Regions from separate parts of the Streptomyces sp. NPDC088400 genome, predicted to be linked through region 1. Evidence: predicted binding sites of a transcription regulator. Region 1 holds the regulator's gene; the other holds the start of a gene.

Evidence for each region. The regulator HspR, encoded in region 1, represses chaperone genes until heat shock. The targets are predictions, from matches to a motif close to TTGAGNNNNNNNNNCTCAA.
Region 2: the regulator HspR is predicted to act here: its motif matches at 7,042-7,060, upstream of lon (endopeptidase La).

The regions. Positions count from the first base shown of each region.
Region 1 is NZ_JBIVMZ010000008.1:418,730-428,787, forward strand. It holds gene clpB (ATP-dependent chaperone ClpB) at 1-1,410, opposite strand, end outside; gene ACIQD6_RS22510 (pyridoxamine 5'-phosphate oxidase family protein) at 1,583-2,068, shown strand; gene ACIQD6_RS22515 ((2Fe-2S)-binding protein) at 2,260-2,580, opposite strand; partial or broken gene ACIQD6_RS22520 (helix-turn-helix transcriptional regulator) at 2,952-3,953, shown strand; gene ACIQD6_RS22525 (heat shock protein transcriptional repressor HspR) at 4,243-4,713, opposite strand; gene dnaJ (molecular chaperone DnaJ) at 4,718-5,911, opposite strand; gene grpE (nucleotide exchange factor GrpE) at 5,954-6,607, opposite strand; gene dnaK (molecular chaperone DnaK) at 6,604-8,457, opposite strand; gene ACIQD6_RS22545 (sugar transferase) at 8,746-9,498, shown strand; gene ACIQD6_RS22550 ((Fe-S)-binding protein) at 9,619-10,058, shown strand, end outside.
Region 2 is NZ_JBIVMZ010000001.1:855,917-865,974, reverse strand. It holds gene ACIQD6_RS03915 (MarR family winged helix-turn-helix transcriptional regulator) at 9-491, opposite strand; gene ACIQD6_RS03910 (lysozyme) at 710-1,594, shown strand; gene ACIQD6_RS03905 (GntR family transcriptional regulator) at 1,774-2,316, shown strand; gene ACIQD6_RS03900 (GNAT family N-acetyltransferase) at 2,543-3,049, opposite strand; gene ACIQD6_RS03895 (methyltransferase domain-containing protein) at 3,098-4,276, opposite strand; gene lon (endopeptidase La) at 4,596-7,019, opposite strand; gene ACIQD6_RS03885 (serine hydrolase domain-containing protein) at 7,188-8,390, opposite strand; gene ACIQD6_RS03880 (spermidine synthase) at 8,888-9,625, shown strand; gene ACIQD6_RS03875 (response regulator transcription factor) at 9,730-10,058, shown strand, end outside.

The DNA.
Region 1 (10,058 bases):
GCCCTGCTTCTCCTTCTCCCAGCGGGCGTTGAGCCCGCGCAGCTCCTCCTCGCGGTCGGCGAGGTCGCGGCGCAGTTTCTCCAGCCGCTGCTTGGAGGCGGGGTCGGACTCGTTCTTCAGCGCGAGCTCCTCCATACGGAGGCGGTCGACCGAGCGCTGGAGTTCGTCGATCTCGACCGGCGAGGAGTCGATCTCCATACGGAGGCGGGACGCCGCCTCGTCGACCAGGTCGATGGCCTTGTCGGGGAGGAAGCGAGAGGTGATGTAACGGTCGGAGAGCGCGGCGGCGGCCACCAGGGCCGCGTCCGCGATCTGCACCTTGTGGTGGGCCTCGTACCGGCCCTTGAGCCCGCGCAGGATCGCGATCGTGTCCTCGACGGTCGGCTCGGCGACCAGCACCTGCTGGAAGCGCCGCTCCAGCGCCGCGTCCTTCTCGATCCGCTCGCGGTACTCGTCCAGCGTGGTCGCGCCGACCATCCGCAGCTCGCCGCGGGCCAGCATCGGCTTGAGCATGTTGCCGGCGTCCATGGCGGAGTCGCCGCCGGCGCCCGCGCCCACGACGGTGTGCAGCTCGTCGATGAAGGTGATGATCTGTCCGTCGCTCTCCTTGATCTCGGAGAGGACGGTCTTGAGGCGTTCCTCGAACTCACCGCGGTACTTGGCGCCCGCGACCATCGCGCCGAGGTCCAGCGACACCAGCCGCTTGTTCTTGAGCGACTCCGGCACATCGCCCTTGACGATGCGCTGCGCGAGGCCCTCGACGACGGCGGTCTTGCCGACACCGGGCTCACCGATCAGCACCGGGTTGTTCTTCGTACGGCGCGACAGCACCTGCACCACGCGACGGATCTCCTGGTCCCGGCCGATGACCGGGTCGAGCTTGCCCTCGCGGGCCGCGGCGGTGAAATCGGTGCCGAACTTCTCCAGGGCCTTGTACTGACCCTCCGGGTCGGGTGTGGTCACCCGGCGCCCTCCCCTTGACTTCTCGAACGCGTCCAGCAGCCTCTTGGCGCCGGCCCCCCGCTGGTCCAGCACCTCGCCCGCCTGGCCGCCCTCGGCCGCGATGCCGATGAGCAGATGCTCGGTGGAAAGGTAGTCGTCCCCCAGCTCCTTGGCCCGCCGGGCCGCGTCGGCGATGACGGCGAGCAGCTCACGGTCGGCCTGCGGGGGCGCGACGGTGGAACCGGTCACGCTGGGCTCGGCGGCCAGCAGCCGCTCCGCGCCCGACCGTACCCCGGCCTGGTCCGCCTCGACGGCCGCCAGCAGGTCGGTGACGTTCTCGTTGTCCTGGCCTTCGAGCAACGCGAGCAGCAGGTGCGCGGGGGTCAGATCGGGATGTCCGGCCGCCACCGCCCTGCTGGTGGCGGCGTTGATCGCGTCCCGGCTCTTGTTGGTCAGCTCTGCGTCCACGTGCCCTCTCCTCCTCGTTCCACGCCTCGTACCACGCCTCGTACCGTGCGCGTACTCGCCCGTAGTCGCCCCACATCTGCCACAGACAACATACGTAAAGTTGAGCCTATTCCACTCAACCTGAAAGCGGGAGTCCGGGGCCCGCGAATCCGGCGCGTTCTACGCTTCCGGCATGACCAATGGAGTACGTAGCCCCAGCCCCGATTTTCTCGCGTTCTGGCGGGAGAACCACCTGTGCACGCTGACCACCACGCGCCCGGACGGCAGTCCGCACGTGGTCCCGGTGGGTGTGACGTACGACCCGGTGGCCGGGGTGGCGCGCGTCATCGCCAACAAGAACAGCCGGAAGGTGGCCAACATCCTGGCGGCGAGCGCGGGCACGGGAACCGACGCGGAGGCGGGCACAGAGGCAGGCACAGGGGCGGGCACAGAGGGAGCCACAGGATCGGACGGAGGCGGCGGCGCGCGCGTCGCGGTGTGCCAGGTCCAGCGCCGCCGCTGGTCGACGCTGGAGGGGCGCGCCACGGTCCGTACGGAGCCGGAGGTGGTGGCGGACGCGGTGAGCCGTTACGCGGAGCGGTACGAGCGCACTCCCGCGCCCAACCCGGACCGCGTCGTCATCGAGATCACGGTGAACCGGACACTGGGCCGCCTCTGACGGCCCACGGCCGTGGCGGGCCCACGGCCCCGTACCGGGAGCCGCAGCGGGCGCACGGCCCGTACGGGGGCCGCGGCGGGCGCACGGCCCCCGTACGCGGACAGCACAACGGCGCCATCGTGTTTCAGGTCCACGATGGCGCCGTTGTGTGGGGGAAGCGCCCAAGCGATTTACAACGACGGGGGAATCGCTCAGGCACTGCGGGGGGTGGCGATGGTGGTATTTGATCCGACCAGCTGGTGGTCGCGCTGGTCGAGGTTGACGAAGATCATGTCGTATCGGATCGTGCACCGTACCGGCTGCGGGGCCCCCCGCGGCCTGCGGAGGCAGCGGTAGGCACGGACGTCGTCGTCCTCCTCGCGCACGACGACGATCGGCTCTCCGAACAGAGTGACCATCAACGAATCACCACGGTGAGGAATAGCCGTGACGATGTCGATGAAATGCCACCCGGACCGGTAGGCCGTGGCCATCTCGCGCCGGAAGACCCGATCGTCCGGCGGCACGGTCATGCGCCGGCGCCGGCCGGCGAGGTGTGCCAGCCGATGTCCTTTGGGGCGTTCTTCGGGGACACGATCCAGCCAATGTCACCCGGCGTCCCACCCTGAGCGTCGGATCCACGGGCCGAATCGCTCCAGCCGATGTCACCGCCCGTACCCTCAGCGGCAGATGCGACAGGCTTGGTGCTCCAGCCGATGTCCCCCCCGACAACCAGCGCACCATAGGCCAGAGCCGCAGAGAAAGCAGTGGCAACCACCGCGCGAAGCATTCTCTTGTACATAGTCGGCTTCGTCCTCACTTGATGGATTCCTCTCCCCCGCCATCTAGACGATGTCTCACCCGGACACGTCAACACCACCAGGACGAGGCATCATGTTCCTGCATGTTCAGGACCCTGGGGGGTGGAGCTTTGCCCGCAAACAACTCAAAACCGACACATCCCCATGCCGTCACTGATCTGTGTGATGACGGCAGACGGCTTTACGCCAGCGCGTTGCGCTCCGGACGCCTCGCCCGAAGCGAAGCCGCCGCTGCTCCCTGCCTGATGGAATTCCCTCTCCTGCATCCCGATCCCGACGATCCGGACTGGCTTCGCCCTGTTCCACCATCCGCGGCCCTCGCCCAGCGGCTCCACCCCATCGAGCGCGAGATCCAGCAGCGCCGTCACTTCGCCGTCGAACTGACCGACTCTTTCGAGCCGTTCATGACCATCAGCGCTCAGGACCCGCCCACCACCCACGCCATCACCGTGCTGGAAGGCGTCAGCCGGATCAACGCGGCGCTCGACCTCTCCACCGCCGAGTGCCGGACCGAAGTGCTCACCGTGCAGCCCGGCGGCGGACGCAGCGCGCATGTGCTCGCCCAGTCGCTGGAGCGCGGCCGGTCCGTGGTGGACCGCGGTGTCAGTCTCCGCACGCTCTATCAGCACACCGTCCGGCACAGCCAGGGCACACTCGCCTACGCGGAGCGGCTCGCCGAGGGCAAGGTCGAGATCCGGACGCTGGAAGAACTCATCGAGCGGCTGATCATCTTCGACCGCACCGTCGCGTACATACCCGCCCGTTCCGACCGCCAGGTCGCCCTGGAACTGCGCCATCCGGGTCTGGTCGACTATCTGGCCCAGGTCTTCGAGCAGCTCTGGCGCCGGGCCACCCCCCTCACCCAGCATGTCCTGTACGAGCCCACCCCCGACGGCATCACCGGCGTCCAGCGCTCCATCGCACGCCTTCTCGTCGAGGGGTACGTGGACGAGGCCATCGCCCGCCGCCTGGGGATGAACGTACGGACCTGCCGCGCGCACATCGCCAAACTCGCCGCCACCCTCGGCAGCGGCAGCCGTGCCCAACTCGGCTACCTCATCGCGCGGTCGGGCATCCTGGAGCAGGGGCAGGGGGGCACCGAAGGGACCACGGCCATCGGTGCGTCGGGAACAGTGGGGACGGCCGGAGGCGCCGGGACGGTCGGGGGCGCGGGGCCGGCGGGCAGAGCACCCGGAGAGTACGAGAAGGACCCCCACCCGGCGGGTCCGCCGGGCGGGGGTCCTTCGCAGACGGTGCCGGGCCGCTGAACACACTCCTCGGCGATGCCCGGCCTCAACAGGACCCCGTCAGGCCCTCAACACACTTACGTCGCCGACCGCTTCGGCCGCTCAGTCCGCCGACCACTCCGGCCGCTCAGTCCGCCGACCGCTTCGGCCGCCACACCACCAACGCGCTCGTCTGCTGCACATCCTGATACGGCACCAGGTCCCGGCGGTACGAGGCATGCACCTGCGCCTCGCGCTGCCGCATCGCCGCCGCCGCGCCGTCGACCGCCGACGACAGCTCGGCGATCCGGGCCTGGAGCGCCGCGACCTGGTCCTCCAGCTCGATGATGCGCTTGATGCCGGCCAGGTTGATGCCCTCGTCCTGCGACAGCTGCTGCACCTGACGGAGCAGCTCGATGTCACGGGCCGAGTAGCGGCGGCCCCGGCCCGCCGTACGGTCCGGGGAGACCAGGCCGAGACGGTCGTACTGCCTGAGGGTCTGCGGGTGCAGCCCGGAGAGCTGGGCCGCCACCGAGATGACGTACACCGGCGTTTCCTCGGTCAGCTGATACGCCCTGCCGAACGATGCGGACTGCCGACGACGCCCGTCCCTGTCCATCGCGTCATGCTCCCTTCGCCGCCTGGAACAGCTCTGCCCGCGGGTCCTGGTCCGCGGTCGCCTTCCGGTAGGCCTCCAGCGCGTCACGTGCCTCCGCGCCGAGGTCCTTGGGAACGACGACCTCGACGGTGACCAGCAGGTCGCCGCGAGTGCCGTCCTTACGCACGGCGCCCTTGCCCCGGGCGCGCATCGTACGGCCGTTGGGAGTCCCCGGGGGCAGTTTCAGCGTGACCGGGGGTCCGCCGAGGGTCGGCACCTTCACCTCGCCGCCGAGCGCCGCCTCCGAGAAGGTGACGGGCACGGTGACCGTGAGGTTGTCGTCCCTGCGGCCGAAGACCGGATGGGCGTCGACGTGGACGACCACGTACAGGTCCCCGCCGGGACCGCCGCGCTCGCCCGGCGCGCCCTTGCCGCGCAGCCGGATCCGCTGGCCGTCGCTGACGCCCGCCGGGATACGGACCTGCATGGTCCGTGAGGACCTGGCGCGCCCGCTGCCCTTGCACACCTCGCAGGGGTCCTGGGCGATCAGCCCACGCCCCTTGCAGTCGACACAGGGGTCGGTGAGCGAGAAGCCACCGCCGGTGCCGCGCGACACCTGGCCGGTGCCCACACAGGTCGGGCAGACCCGCGGGGTGCCGTTCTTGTCGCCCGTACCGGAACAGGCCTTGCAGGGTGCCTGGCTGGACATCCGCAGCGGGACCGTGGCCCCGTCGACGGCCTCGGTGAAGCTGAGCGTCACCTCGGACTCGATGTCCTGACCACGGCGCGGCTGCGTGCGGGTCCCCGGGCCACCCCGGTTGAAGAGCCCGCCGAAGACGTCCCCGAGTCCGCCACCGAAGCCGCCGGCGCCCGCGGGGCCCGTCTGCGGACCGCCCGGGCCGCCGCCGAAGAGGTCGCCCAGGTCGAAGTTGAACGAGCCGTTGCCGCCGGCGGCGCCGGGTCCCGGACGGAACCCGCCGTTGCCGAACAGCGCGCGGGCGTCGTCGTACTCCTTGCGCCGCTTGGGGTCACCGAGGATGTCGTTCGCCTCGGAGACCTCCTTGAAGCGCTCCTCGGCCTTGGCGTCACCCGTGTTGGCGTCCGGGTGGAACTCGCGGGCGAGCTTCCGGTACGCCTTCTTGATCTCGGCCTCGGTGGCGTCCTTGGGGACGCCGAGAACCTTGTAGTAGTCCTTCTCCACGAAGTCCTTGGTGCTCATTCCCGACGTCCCTCCTCTCCGCCTTCATTGCCTGTCACCGCGTCAGCCCCCGTCCGGGCCACCGCTCTCCTCGTCGCCTGCCTGCTCCTCCGCGGACTTGGGCTGGGCCCCTGGCTGGGGCTCGGCCACCGCGACGCGGGCGGGCCTGATCGTCCGCTCGCCGAAGCGGTACCCAGGCTGGAGGATCGCGACGCACGTCGTCTCCGTGACGTCCGGCGCGTACGAGTGCATCAGGGCCTCGTGGACCGTCGGGTCGAAGGGCTCGCCCTCCGTACCGAACTGCTGGAGCCCCAGCTTCGCGGTGACCGCCTCCAGGGACTCGGCGACCGACTTGAAGCCGCCCACCAACTCCTCGTGGTCCCGCGCCCGGCCGATGTCGTCGAGCACGGGCAGGAGCTCGGTCAGCAGGTTCGCGACAGCGATCTCCTTGACCGTGACCCGGTCCCGCTCCACCCGACGGCGGTAGTTCTGGTACTCGGCCTGGAGCCGCTGGAGGTCTGCCGTGCGCTCACCGAGCGCCGTACGGACCTGGTCCAACTGGGCCTGCAGGGCTACATCCTGGACGTCCCCGCCCGGGGCCGCCGGGCCCGGCTCCGGTACGGAGTCCGGCTCGGCGGCCTTCGGCGCGGTCTCTTCGGGTGTCGCGCCGGAGGGGACGTCGGGCTTCTCCTCGAAGCCCGGGGTCTCCTCGGTCACGCGGCACCATCCTTCTTCGGCTTCTCGTCGTCGACGATCTCGGCGTCGACGACATCGTCCTCGGCGGCCTTGCCGGCACCCGGGGCCTCGCCCGCGCCCTCGGCACCGCCGGCGGCCTGGGCGTCGGCGTACATCGCCTGGCCGAGCTTCTGCGAGACGGCCGCGACCTTCTCGGTGGCCGTCCGGATCTCGGCGGTGTCCTCGCCCTTGAGCTTCTCCTTCAGCTCGCCGATGGACGTCTCGACCTCGGTCTTGACGTCGCCGGGGACCTTGTCCTCGTTGTCCTTGAGGAACTTCTCCGTCTGGTAGACGAGCTGCTCGGCCTGGTTGCGCGTCTCGGCGGCCTCGCGGCGGCGGTGGTCCTCGTCCGCGTACTGCTCGGCCTCTTCGCGCATCCGGTTGACCTCGTCCTTCGGCAGCGAGGAGCCACCGGTGACGGTCATCTTCTGCTCCTTGCCGGTGCCGAGGTCCTTCGCGGCCACGTGCATGATGCCGTTGGCGTCGATGTCGAAGGCGACCTCGATCTGCGGCACACCGCGCGGCGCGGGCGGCAGACCCGTCAGCTCGAACATTCCGAGCTTCTTGTTGTACGCCGCGATCTCGCGCTCGCCCTGGTAGACCTGGATCTGCACGGACGGCTGGTTGTCCTCGGCCGTCGTGAAGATCTCCGAACGCTTCGTCGGAATCGTCGTGTTGCGCTCGATGAGCTTGGTCATGATGCCGCCCTTGGTCTCGATACCGAGGGACAGCGGGGTGACGTCGAGGAGCAGGACGTCCTTGACCTCACCCTTCAGGACACCGGCCTGGAGCGCGGCGCCGATGGCGACGACCTCGTCCGGGTTGACGCCCTTGTTGGCGTCACGGCCGCCGGTCAGCTCCTTGACGAGCTCCGCGACGGCGGGCATACGGGTCGAACCACCGACGAGCACCACGTGGTCGATCTCGGACAGCTGGATGCCGGCGTCCTTGATGACGTTGTGGAACGGGGTCTTGCAGCGGTCCAGCAGGTCCGAGGTCAGCTGCTGGAACTGAGAACGGGTGACCTTCTCGTCCAGGTGCAGCGGGCCCTCGGCGGACGCCGTGATGTACGGCAGGTTGATCGTCGTCTCGGACGAGGACGACAGCTCGATCTTCGCCTTCTCCGCGGCCTCGCGGAGACGCTGGAGAGCCATCTTGTCCTTGGACAGGTCCACGCCGTGACCGTTGGCGAACTGCTTCACCAGGAAGTCGACGAGACGCTGGTCCCAGTCGTCACCACCGAGGTGGTTGTCACCGTTGGTGGCCTTCACCTCGACGACGCCGTCGCCGATCTCCAGCAGCGAGACGTCGAAGGTGCCGCCACCGAGGTCGAAGACGAGGATGGTCTGGTCGTCCTTGTCGAGCCCGTAGGCCAGGGCGGCCGCCGTCGGCTCGTTGACGATACGCAGCACGTTGAGGCCCGCGATCTCGCCGGCCTCCTTCGTGGCCTGGCGCTCGGAGTCGTTGAAGTACGCCGGGACGGTGATCACCGCGTCGGCGACCTTCTCGCCCAGGTACGACTCCGCGTCCCGCTTCAGCTTCTGCAGCACGAAGGCCGAGATCTGCTGCGGGTTGAAGTCCTTGCCGTCCAGGTTGATCTTCCAGTCGGTGCCCATGTGGCGCTTGACCGACCGGATGGTCCTGTCGACGTTCGTAACCGCCTGGCGCTTCGCGACCTCGCCGACGAGCACCTCGCCGTTCTTGGCGAAGGCGACGACGGACGGCGTGGTCCTGGCGCCCTCGGCGTTGGTGATGACGGTGGGCTCGCCGCCTTCGAGAACGCTGACGACGGAGTTAGTCGTGCCCAGGTCGATGCCGACCGCACGTGCCATTTCAATTCCTCCAGCTGACTTGAGTGGAACAGACTCAAGGATGCATCACGGATCCCAGGGAGTCAAAGGACCTGAGTCAAGGAGACTCAACTATTGTGCGGATGCCTTGCGCCTGAGGGCTTCGCGAGGGCTTCCTCCGGGGGTTTGAGCGCGCCCGGCGGGGCCGCCTACCCGATCCGCGCCGGTTCACCGTGCGATCGTTCCGTAACAAAAGATGCGAATCCACAGCAAATGGAACAGAACGTAACGGAACTCACAGAACGGTCGGGTACCACCATGAAGCAACGCGTGAGACGCGCGAAACGGCCCCTGCGGTGGCGCCCGAGACCACACCTCACCTGGCGCCCCACCTGGAACCCGCGCCCCCGCCCGGAACCCGAGCGCTTCCTGGAACCCAAACGCCTGCTGGACCTGACGCTGGGCACGGCACTGCTGGTTCTGTCCGCGCCCGTCCTGGCGACCGCCGCTCTCGCCATGGCGCTCTCCAGGAAAAGGCCGATGGAGTTCTCCGGGGAAAGGCCGCCGGACGGCCTTTTCCTGCGCGAGTACCGCATCGGGTTGAACGGACGGCCCTTCATCCTGAGTTCCCTGCGCACCCGGCGTTTCCGGCTCGACCTGCTCTCCCGACTGCCCCATGTCGTACGCGGCGACCTCTCGCTGGTCGGCCCCGCACCCCTGAAGCCCGGCTCCCCTGCGGCGGCCGCGCCCTGGCGGCAGCTCGTACGGCCGGGCCTGACCGGCCTCGCGCAGACACGGCGGCACTCGGCACTGCCGTGGGACGAGACGGCGCTGCTCGACCAGCATTACGTGGAGCACCACTGGATCGGCCTCGACCTGGCGATCCTCGCCCGAAGCATCCCGTCGCTGTGCCTCACCCCCGGACAGGCGCCCGCACGCGCGCCCCGGCGTCCCGGGCGCGGACACGGGCCCCGGCCATTCCTCACACACGGGCACAGGCACGGGTACGCCCCCCGGCCGCCCGCTCAGGGCACCCCGAGCGACACAGATCACCGGGTACGCCGTTACATTGCGACCGGATAAGTGGGTAACCTCAGCACGACCTGATTAAGTTACCGCTTAGTACGTTTGTAAGAGTGCTCAGCAGGAGTGCTCGGTAAGAGTGCGGATTTCCCCACCCTCGCAGGCCCGAGGAGCCCCCAAATGCAACTCGCCGCGATCACCGTGTCGTTGGTACTCGCCGTCGTCGGTGTGGCGCTGTTCGGCCGAGCCATCGCGCAGATCTACCGCTTCGTGAGGCTCGGCCAACCGGTCCCCGCGGGCACGCGCACGGACGAGCCCACCCAGCGGACCCTGACCGTGGCCAAGGAGTTCCTCGGTCACACCCGCATGAACACGTGGGGCGTCGTCGGTGTGGCGCACTGGTTCGTCGCGGTCGGCTTCTTCTCGCTCGTACTGACCCTGGTGAACGCCTTCGGGCAGCTCTTCCAGGCCGACTGGCTGCTGCCGCTCATCGGCGACTGGACACCGTACGAGGTCTTCGTCGAGCTCATCGGCCTGCTGACCACGCTCGGCATCCTGACGCTGATCGTGATCCGCCAACTGTCGCTGCCCTCCCGCGCGGGCCGCAAGTCCCGCTTCGC
Region 2 (10,058 bases), on a different contig from region 1:
CCCGCCCGTCAGCTCTCCGCGCTGACGTTGAGCTGGTGGAGGAGGCGGGCCAGTTCGGCGATCTCGGCACGGTCCCAGTTGGCCAGCTTCTGTACGTACGCCTCCCGGCGCGCGCCCCGGACCCGCTGGAACCGGGCCCGGCCCTCGTCGGTGATCCGGATGAGCGAGGCCCGTCCGTCGGCCGGGTCGGGCTCACGGTTCACGAGCCCGAGGGCTTCCAGGGCGCGCAGCTGACGGCTCATCGTGGCCTTGCCGATCCCGAAGTACCCCGCGAGTTCCGTGCCGCGCTGGCCGCCGGTCTCCTCCAGCCGTACGAGCAGCCCGTATGCGGCGGGCTCCAGTTCGGGGTGGACCTCGCGCGCCATCTCGCCGGAGTTGGCGCGGGCGCGGCGCAGAAAGACCGCCAGTTCCCGCTCCAGCGCCAGGAATTCGTGGTCCACACCATTCCCCCGACCGGCGGAAGGTTCATTTTCCGTATCGCTCCCGTGCACGTCAGCACCCATCGCGCGCTTTTCCGCTCCTGAAGGTTTCTTTCGGCTGCGGCTGTTGCCGCAGCTCGATAAGTATTTCGCAGGTTTATACCAACGGCAGCAGCGTGGCTGCCTTCCGTCCGACGGGTCTACGTGCGTAGCGTCATTGCTGGTATGTGCGTCCCCACCGCATGCCGACCCGTCAGGAGTCCCCCCACCGAGGTCTTCGGAGGCACGCAATGCCCGTGCGCAGATCCGGAACGACCGGCCGCTCGTACGCCGCCGCGACCGGCGCTCTCCTCGCAACTCTCGCACTTCTCCTCACTCTCCCGGGCACGGCGAGCGCCGCCGCCCCGAACCACCCACCCGCGGACCCACCCGCCGACGGGTCCGCGGGCCCGCTCGCCGGCCCGCTGCCGAACCGAGGCTCGGCCTACATGGGCATGGGCGTCGTCGCACACGACGGCCAGGGCGGCCGCCCCACCTCCGACCGCGCCGTCCAGACGGAAGGCGTGGACGTCTCCGGCCACCAGGGCAGCGTCGACTGGCCGGCCCTGTGGAACACCGGCGTGAAGTGGGCCTACGTGAAGGCCACGGAAGGGAACTACTACAAGAACCCCTCCTTCGCCCAGCAGTACAACGGCTCGTACAACGTAGGCATGATCCGCGGCGCCTACCACTTCGCGACCCCCAACGACTCCAGCGGCGCCAACCAGGCCAACTACTTCGTGGACGGCGGTGGCGGCTGGTCACGCGACGGCAAGACGCTGCCGGGCGTCCTGGACATCGAGTGGAACCCGTACGGCGCGTCCTGCTACGGCAAGTCGCAGAGCGAGATGGTCGCCTGGATCCGCGACTTCCTCACCACGTACAAGGCCCGCACCAGCCGGGACGCCGTCATCTACACGGCGACGAGCTGGTGGAAGACCTGCACGGGCAACTACGCGGGCTTCGGCTCCACCAACCCGCTCTGGATCGCCCGCTACAACACCTCGGTGGGCGAGCTGCCGGCGGGCTGGGGCGTCCAGACGATCTGGCAGTACACCTCGACGGGCCCGATCGTCGGCGACCACGACAGGTTCAACGGCGCCCTGGACCGCGTCCAGGCCCTGGCCAACGGCTGACCCCCACCGGCCGCGCGCGGCCCCGACCGGAACCTGAACGCCCGGTCGGGGCCGCGTCGTCATGTCCGACACCGTCAGGCCGGGGACCGCGGGCTGTGCACTGATCGCCACAAGTGGTGACATCCGGGTACCCACTTACTGTGTAAAGCGGCAAGGTCGAGGCAGCGCGGGAGGACGTCATGAGCACCGGTGAGTGGGTCAGCACTTCGATGCCCTACCTGACACCCCAGACCCCGGGCAGGCCCGACGCGTGGGGTGCGGAACTGGCCGCGCGGGGGCGACGGGGCGGCCAGCGGATCGTCCACGCGGGAGAGGTCCCGGCGCCGTCGGAGGTGGCGGAGCTGCTCGGGGTGGCCGAGAACGAAGTCGTCGTCGTTCGCAGGCGGGTGATGTATCTGGAAGACCGGCCCTGCGAGCTGACCGACACGTACTACCCCGCCTCCATCGCGCGCGGCACACGTCTCGCCGGAACCGCCAGGATTCCGGGCGGAGCCGTCACCCTGCTCGCCGAGTTGGGGTACGTGGGCGTACGGGTCCGGGAGGACGTGACCGCCCGGGCGGCCGACGCGGAGGAGCGGGAGACCTTGTGCACCGGGCCGGACGAGCCGGTGCTGCATCTGACACGCGTCACGCTGGACGCCGACGACCGGCCCGTCCAGGTCGACATGATGACCATGCCCGCGTCGCTCCAGCGGCTGCGTTACGAGATAAGGATCGGATGACCGTGGCCGGCACCGACCTTCATCCCCGAACTGGAACTCTCCCGCAGCTTCCACCTCGAAGCCGTACGGCCCCTGTTGGACGAGGCCGCCCCTTTGTCTGCATACGACTGGGGAGCCACGACCGCACTCCTACACCTACCGACCCGGTGCCGCGGCGGATGATCCGCAGCGGTCGTCCGCACTCGTCGTTATCGATCTCACGCCGCAAAGAGACAGCACCGCGGTGTCACAGAGCCCGGCGCATGCAGGCCCGAGGCCACTGGTCCAGGCCGTGTGCGGCCTCGCGTTCGCGGATCTTCCGTAGACCAGGAGTAAGCCCGCTGTCGTCCAGGAGCTGGAAGCCGCAGCGCGCGTAGTAGGGGGCGTTCCACGGGACCTCGGTGAACGTGGTGAGCGTCAGCGCAGGCGCCCCCTCGCCGGCAGCGTAGTCCGCCAGATGACCCAATAGGGACCGGCCGATACCGCGACGCGCACTGTCCGGGTGCACCGACACCTGCTCGACATGGAGGTTGCCGTCGACGCGGTCGGCGATCAGGTAGGCGACCGGGATGTCGTTGCCGTGGGCCCCGACCCAGGCCAGCCCGGACTGGTGATAGTGGGCGAGTTCGCCGAGCGAGAGCGGCTCGTCATCGGCGATCTCCGGCATGCCGATGCCTCGGAAACACCGCCCGGCGGCTGTCTCGATGCCTTGGAGGAGAGGCAGTTCATCCAGGCGCACTGCTCGAATTCGCATGGCCGCATTGTCCAAGGCGGCCGGACAGCTGGGTCCGTTCTTGGGCTGTCAGCTGAACGTCAGCACTGCCGCCGGGTCCTCGAACCACGGGCGGGCGCTTCCGTCCGGGCCGACCGTGAGGCCGAAGCGGTCAACGCCGGGCCTGCCGCGCTCGGTCCACCAGGTCAGGGCTCGCTCCACCTCGTCCCACAGCCGACGCGTCCCGGACTGGTGGACCGTGGCGTCCGGCTCGCCATCGCGGAACTCGACGGCTGCCCATGACCGGCTCGTCAGGTCGAAGAACCACGCCTTCCCGGTGTCCTTGCCGGTCCGGTTGACGACATGGGCGCAGTCGGGCACGCACAGTCCTGTCACGAACCGTACGGACTCGTAGCGGTCCCCCAGGTCCGCCATGGTGGCCGGTGTGCTGGACACGTCGGCGTCGCCGGGGAACTCGGGGACGTGTTCGCGGAAGCGGTTCCAGTCGAGGCGCTGGTCCCGTAGCTTCATGAACTCGACCATCCGGAGGAACGGTCCGACCGCCTGGCCGTCGTCCCCCACGGTCAGCCGGACCAGCGCGTCCTGGTCGCTGTAGTGGGTGCCCCACGGGGCGAGGATGATCCCGCCCGGCCGCGTCTGCTCCAACCAGGCCGAGGGGACTGCTCGCACTCCCGCCGTGGCGATCACGCGGTCGTACGGTGCCCCCTCCGGCCAACCGTCCCGGCCGTCCCCGTGGATCACCTCGGGGCTGAGTCCGGCCCGCTGCAACGCGCTTCGGGCCTGCTCGACCACCGCCGGGTCGATCTCGACGCTGACCACGTGGGAGCTGCCCAGGCGGCGGGCGATCAGTCCCGCGTTCCAACCGGTACCGGTGCCGATTTCGAGCACCCGCGTACCGTCGCCCACCTCCAGGTCGCGCAGCATGGCGGCCACGACCGACGGCATGCTCGCCGAACTGGTCGGCACATTCCCCGGGTTGGTGCCGGTGTGCGCTCCGTCATCCCACTGCGTGACGAGAGGGACGTTCGCGTACGCGGCGTGCTCCCACCCTTCGAGGTCGCCATTCCGCGAGACGGGCACGCTGCGGCCGGTGGCCATGTCGTGCGACCAGACGAGATCCGGCAGGAACAGCGATCGCGGCACGGCCCTGAACGCGTCCGCCCATTCGGGCGTCAGGGCTCCGGCTTCGAGGAGGGGCCGCGCCGGGTCTTCGCCGACGCGGCCGTCCCGCTCAGAACTGAGCGTCACTTGCGATGGCTTCCGTCGCCGGGCGGCATCTCACCGTCCGAGGGGCGGCGGCGCGGGCGGCGTCCAGGGCCGGCCGGGGTGACCGTCACCGCCGTCCCTGTCCCCGTCACCACCGTTCCAGCACATCGGTCCAACCATCGTCATACCCTCCGATCGAGCGTCAAGCCACCTGCCGCGCACAGCAGTTGACAACACAGAGTATGCGAGGCGACACGCTACGTGGCGCCCATTGTCGAACCAGGGCCGCCGCATCTGAACGCACGGGTCCGGGCCCACCGCCTGAGCGTGTGGACCCGAGCCGCCTCGTACGCGTACGGAATCAGGCCGCCGCCGACATCCTCACCTCCGCCGGGGACAGCGCGATCTCCAGGACCTGGCGGACGTCCGTCACCGGGTGGACCTCCAGCTTCTCCAGGATCTCGGCCGGGACATCGTCCAGGTCCGCCTCGTTCCGCTTCGGGATGACGACCGTCGTGATGCCCGCGCGGTGCGCGGCCAGGAGCTTCTGCTTGAGGCCGCCGATGGGCAGGACGCGGCCGGTCAGGGAGACCTCGCCGGTCATGGCGACGTCCGTCCGGACCAGGCGGCCGCTCAGCAGCGAGGCCAGTGCCGTCGTCATCGTGATGCCCGCGCTCGGGCCGTCCTTGGGCACCGCGCCCGCCGGGAAGTGGATGTGCACGCCCCGGTCCTTCAGGTCGGCCACCGGCAGCTCCACCTCGGCGCCGCGCGAGCGGAGGAAGGAGAGCGCGATCTGCGCCGACTCCTTCATCACGTCGCCGAGTTGACCGGTCAGGGTCAGGCCGGAGCCGCCCGTCTCCGGGTCGGCCAGCGACGCCTCGACGAAGAGGACGTCTCCGCCCGCGCCCGTGACCGCGAGGCCCGTGGCCACGCCCGGGACCGCCGTGCGGCGCTCGGACGGGTCCTGGGCGGACTCGGGCACGTGGTGGGGTCGGCCGATCAGCCCTCGCAGGTGCTCGGCGCCGAGCGTGAACGGCAGGTCCCGCTCGCCCAGTTCGTGCTCGGCCGCGACCTTGCGGAGCAGCCGGGCGATGGACCGTTCCAGGTTCCGTACGCCCGCCTCGCGGGTGTACTCGCCGGCCAGCTTGCGCAGCGCGTCGTCCTCCAGGGTGACCTCGCCGGACTCCAGGCCCGCGCGCTCCAGCTGCCTGGGCAGCAGGTGGTCCCTGGCGATGACGACCTTCTCGTCCTCCGTGTAGCCGTCGAGCGTGACCAGCTCCATACGGTCGAGCAGCGCCTCCGGGATGGCCTCCCGGACGTTCGCCGTGGCGAGGAACACCACGTCGGAGAGGTCCAGTTCGACTTCCAGGTAGTGGTCGCGGAAGGTGTGGTTCTGCGCCGGGTCGAGGACTTCGAGCAGCGCCGCGGCGGGGTCGCCGCGGAAGTCGGAGCCGACCTTGTCTATCTCGTCCAGCAGGACGACCGGGTTCATCGAACCGGCCTCCTTGATCGCCCGGACGATACGGCCCGGCAGGGCGCCGACGTACGTACGCCGGTGTCCGCGGATCTCCGCCTCGTCCCGTACGCCACCGAGCGCGACGCGGACGAACTTCCGTCCCATGGAGTGCGCGACGGATTCGCCGAGCGAGGTCTTGCCGACGCCGGGCGGGCCGACCAGGGCCAGTACGGCGCCGCCGCGACGGCCGCCGACCACGCCGAGGCCGCGGTCCGCGCGGCGCTTGCGCACGGCCAGGTACTCGGTGATGCGCTCCTTCACGTCCTCCAGGCCCGCGTGCTCGGCGTCGAGGACGGAACGGGCGCCCCGGATGTCGTACTCGTCCTCGGTCCGCTCGTTCCACGGCAGTTCGAGGACGGTGTCCAGCCAGGTGCGGATCCAGGAGCCCTCCGGGCTCTGGTCGGACGAGCGCTCCAGCTTGTCGACCTCCTTGAGCGCGGCTTCCCGCACCTTCTCGGGGAGGTCGGCGGCCTCGACGCGCGTCCGGTAGTCGTCGGACTCGTCCTCGCCGTCCTCGCCGTTGATCTCGCGCAGCTCCTTGCGTACGGCGTCGAGCTGGCGCCGGAGCAGGAATTCGCGCTGCTGCTTGTCGACGCCCTCCTGGACGTCCTTGGCGATGGACTCGGCGACATCCTGCTCGGCGAGGTGTTCGCGCAGCTGGTCGGTGGCGAGCTTCAGCCGGGCCACCGGGTCGGCGGTCTCCAGCAGCTCCACCTTCTGGGCGGTGGAGAGGAACGGTGAGTAGCCGGAATTGTCGGCGAGCGCGGACACGTCGTCGATCTGCTGCACCCGGTCGACCACCTGCCAGGCGCCGCGCTTCTTGAGCCAGTCCGTGGCGAGCGCCTTGTACTCCTTGACCAGCTCGGTCACCGAGCCGGGCAGGGGGTCGGGGGTGATTTCCTCGATGGCGAGGCCCTCGATCCAGAGGGCCGCGCCGGGCCCGCTCGTACCGGCACCGACCCGCACCCGGCTCCGGCCTCGGATCAGCGCGCCGGGGTCGCCGTCGGAGAGCCGGCCGACCTGCTCGACGGTGCCCAGCACGCCGGTGCCCGCATAGGTCCCGTCGATGCGCGGCACCAGCAGCACCTGCGGCTTGCCCGCTCCCTTGCCGGTGCCACCGTCGCCGACGCGGGCAGCCGCTTGCGCGGCCTCCACGGCGGCGCGGACCTCGCTGTCGGACAGGTCCAGCGGCACCACCATCCCGGGCAGGACGACCTCGTCGTCGAGCGGCAGCACGGGAAGCGTGAGCGGTGTGGAAGTGGCAGCCATGATCTCCCCTTCGGCAGTCAAGTTGAGCTATACCGGCTCAATGCTTGTGAGTCCGAAGTTGTTCCCCCGGTCGCGTTCGCTCTGAGCGATCGCATCTCGGAGGTCCAGTACCGGTCACCTTCCACACAGGCCGGCGTTACCGGCCGGGGCCCCGCACGGGCCCGCTTCTCAGCGGGCGAACGCCGCCGCTACAACGCGCCCGGCGACCTTGTTCATCCCCCTGCCCCTGGCGTCGGTGGCATTGACCGAGTAGACGAGGGTGCGGGACAGGCCGGGGGAGGCGACGATCATGGTGTTGTAGCCGTAGAGGCCACCGGTCTTGCCCCAGCCCACGCTGAGGTCGGACAGGGTGAATCGGGTCAGGCCCGCGCTGTACGCGATGGTGTCGGGACCGCTGGGCAGGGTGATGTCCGCCGGCATCGCGAACATCTCCTTCAGCTGCGCCCCGGGCACCACCCGGCCACGGAGCAGTGCGCCCAGGAAGCGCTCCAGGTCCGCTGTAGTGGAGATGAGGTCACCCGTGGCCCAGACGTCCGTGACATTCCATTCGGTGACGTCGCGCAGCTCTTCCGTGCCGTCGGAGCGCTCGACCGCCTGGTAGCCGCGGTTGTGCGCACCGCGGATGGACGGGTCGGCCCCGGGGAAGTAGGTGTCGCGCAGGCCGAGCGGCCGCAGGATGCGCTGGGAGACCTGCTGCTCGTACGAGCCACCGGTCGCCTTCTCGATCAGCAGGCCCAGCAGCGTGTAGTTGACGCCGACGTAGTGCTGCTCGGTTCCGGGCGCGAATTCGAGGCCCTTGGCGGCCGAGGCCGCTACCAGTTGCCGCGGGGTGACGGTGTCGAAGCGGCGCTCGTACGCCTCCTCGAAGGACTGGTCGTCGGCGTGAGCCTCCTGAAGTCCGCTGGTGTGGTTGAGGAGTTGGCGGCCGGTGATGTCCGGGATGCCCGGCAACAGGCCCGGCAGGTAGTCCTGTATGTGCGCGTCGAGATCGATCCGGCGTTCGGCGGCGAGCTGGTGCACGACCGCCGCGGTGAACACCTTGGTCGTCGAACCGGCCCGGAAGCGGCCCCGTTCCAGCGCCTTGCGCCCGCTGTCGACCGCGGCGACGCCGCTGGAGCCGTGCCAGCTGCCGCCCGTGCCGCCGACGCGGACGAGGGCCGCGGTGGCGTCCGCGTCCGGCAGTCCGGCGATCGCCGCGCCCAGCGCCTCGGCGTCGGGGCTCCCGTACACATCGGCGCCCGCATCCGCGCCCGTGCCCGAAGTGGAGGCGGTGGAGGCCGAATTGGCGAAGGCAGGGGAGGCGGCGAGCGGTCCGGCCGCGAGGGCGAGCACGAGGGAGGCGGCCAGCGCGGTGCGCGTACGGACGTTCATGGTGGAGCTCCAGGGATAGGAGTCGGACTCGCGATGCGCGAGCGACTCCCATCCTGGCGATCACGCCGTACGGCCGGATCATCGGAAAGGACCATCCACACCCGGGTGATCATGAGGGTCGGCGCCACGCCAGGTAGGGGTCACTCACCAGGGTCTCCTCCTGCCTGGGGAGGATCCCGCTCCGGTCACACTCGCCTCCGTCGAACCGCGCGGACACTGGTACCGAAAAGTCGAAGCGACTCGGCCAGGCACGGCACACCTCCCCGTGACGGCGAACACCTCAAGAAGGGGGCCGGACAGCGGCACGGTCCGCCCCACCCCGGCATGTGGCCACCAGCGAGCATCACCGAGCGTGTGAAGTCAGACACATTGCTCAACCTTTACGGCTCTTCCGGCGTCCCGCCCCTCGGCCGCCACGGCCGAAACGAATTGTCCCCATCCGCCCCGTCCCGGCAGGATGTCCGCGACACCAGCCGCCCACCGAGGAGGTCCCATCCGTGCACGCGCCCGCACCCACACCCGCGCCCGTCCCCGACGCGGACACGGGACCCGTCACGCTGGACCGTCGTGACGGACCGTACGGCGAAATCGTCCTGCGGCAGCACGGCGAACGGCTGGAAATCATCGCCAACGGTTGCTTCCTGATGGACACGTCCGACGGCCGCTCGGAGCGCCTGCTGATCGACGCGGCACTGGCCGCGCTCTCCCCGGAGCGCACCACCGGACACCCCCGACACCCCGAAGGGCGCCCGTCCGTCCTCGTCGGCGGCCTGGGCGTGGGCTTCTCGCTCGCGCATGCCGCCGCCGATCCTCGCTGGGGCCGGATCGTTGTCGTAGAGCGGGAACAAGCCGTCATCGACTGGCATCACGACGGGCCGCTCGCCCGGATCTCGGGCGACGCGCTCGCCGATCCGCGCACCGCGATCCTCCGCGCCGACCTCGTGACGTATGTACGAACGGCCACGGACAGTTACGACGCGCTCTGCCTCGACATCGACAACGGACCCGGCTGGACCGTCACCGACGGCAACGGAAATCTCTACGCGCCGGACGGTCTCGCCGCCTGCCGAGAGCGACTGAAACCAGGCGGTGTCCTGGCCGTTTGGTCGGCCCAGCCATCCGCCGCATTTGGTGACGCATTGCGGCATGCCGGATTCACCGGGGTAAGGGCGGAAGAGATCCAGGTTGCCCGGGGCGTACCCGACGTGGTCCATCTCGCTGTTCGCACTGCGTAGCCGGGAGCCTCTCGCTGCCTCTACGCTGCTCCCGACACACAGATCTGCAAACTTCATGCAGATCACAGATCAAGGATCGCGGAACGCGTACCAGGGGCGGGGCTATGGAGCAGACACATACCAGCCACAACGGCGTCGCGGCCACACCCGGCGCCCAGCGCCGGGTCCTGGTCGTCGAGGATGATGCAACGATCGTCGACGCCATCGCCGCACGGCTGCGGGCCGAAGGCTTTCTCGTACAGACGGCGGTGGACGGCCCGGCGGCCGTCGACGCCGCCGAGGCGTGGCAACCGGACCTGATGGTCCTCGACATCATGCTGCCCGGCTTCGACGGCCTGGAGGTGTGCCGCCGCGTGCAGGCGGCACGTCCGGTGCCGGTGCTGATGCTGACGGCCCGGGACGACGAGACCGACATGCTGGTCGGGCTCGGGGT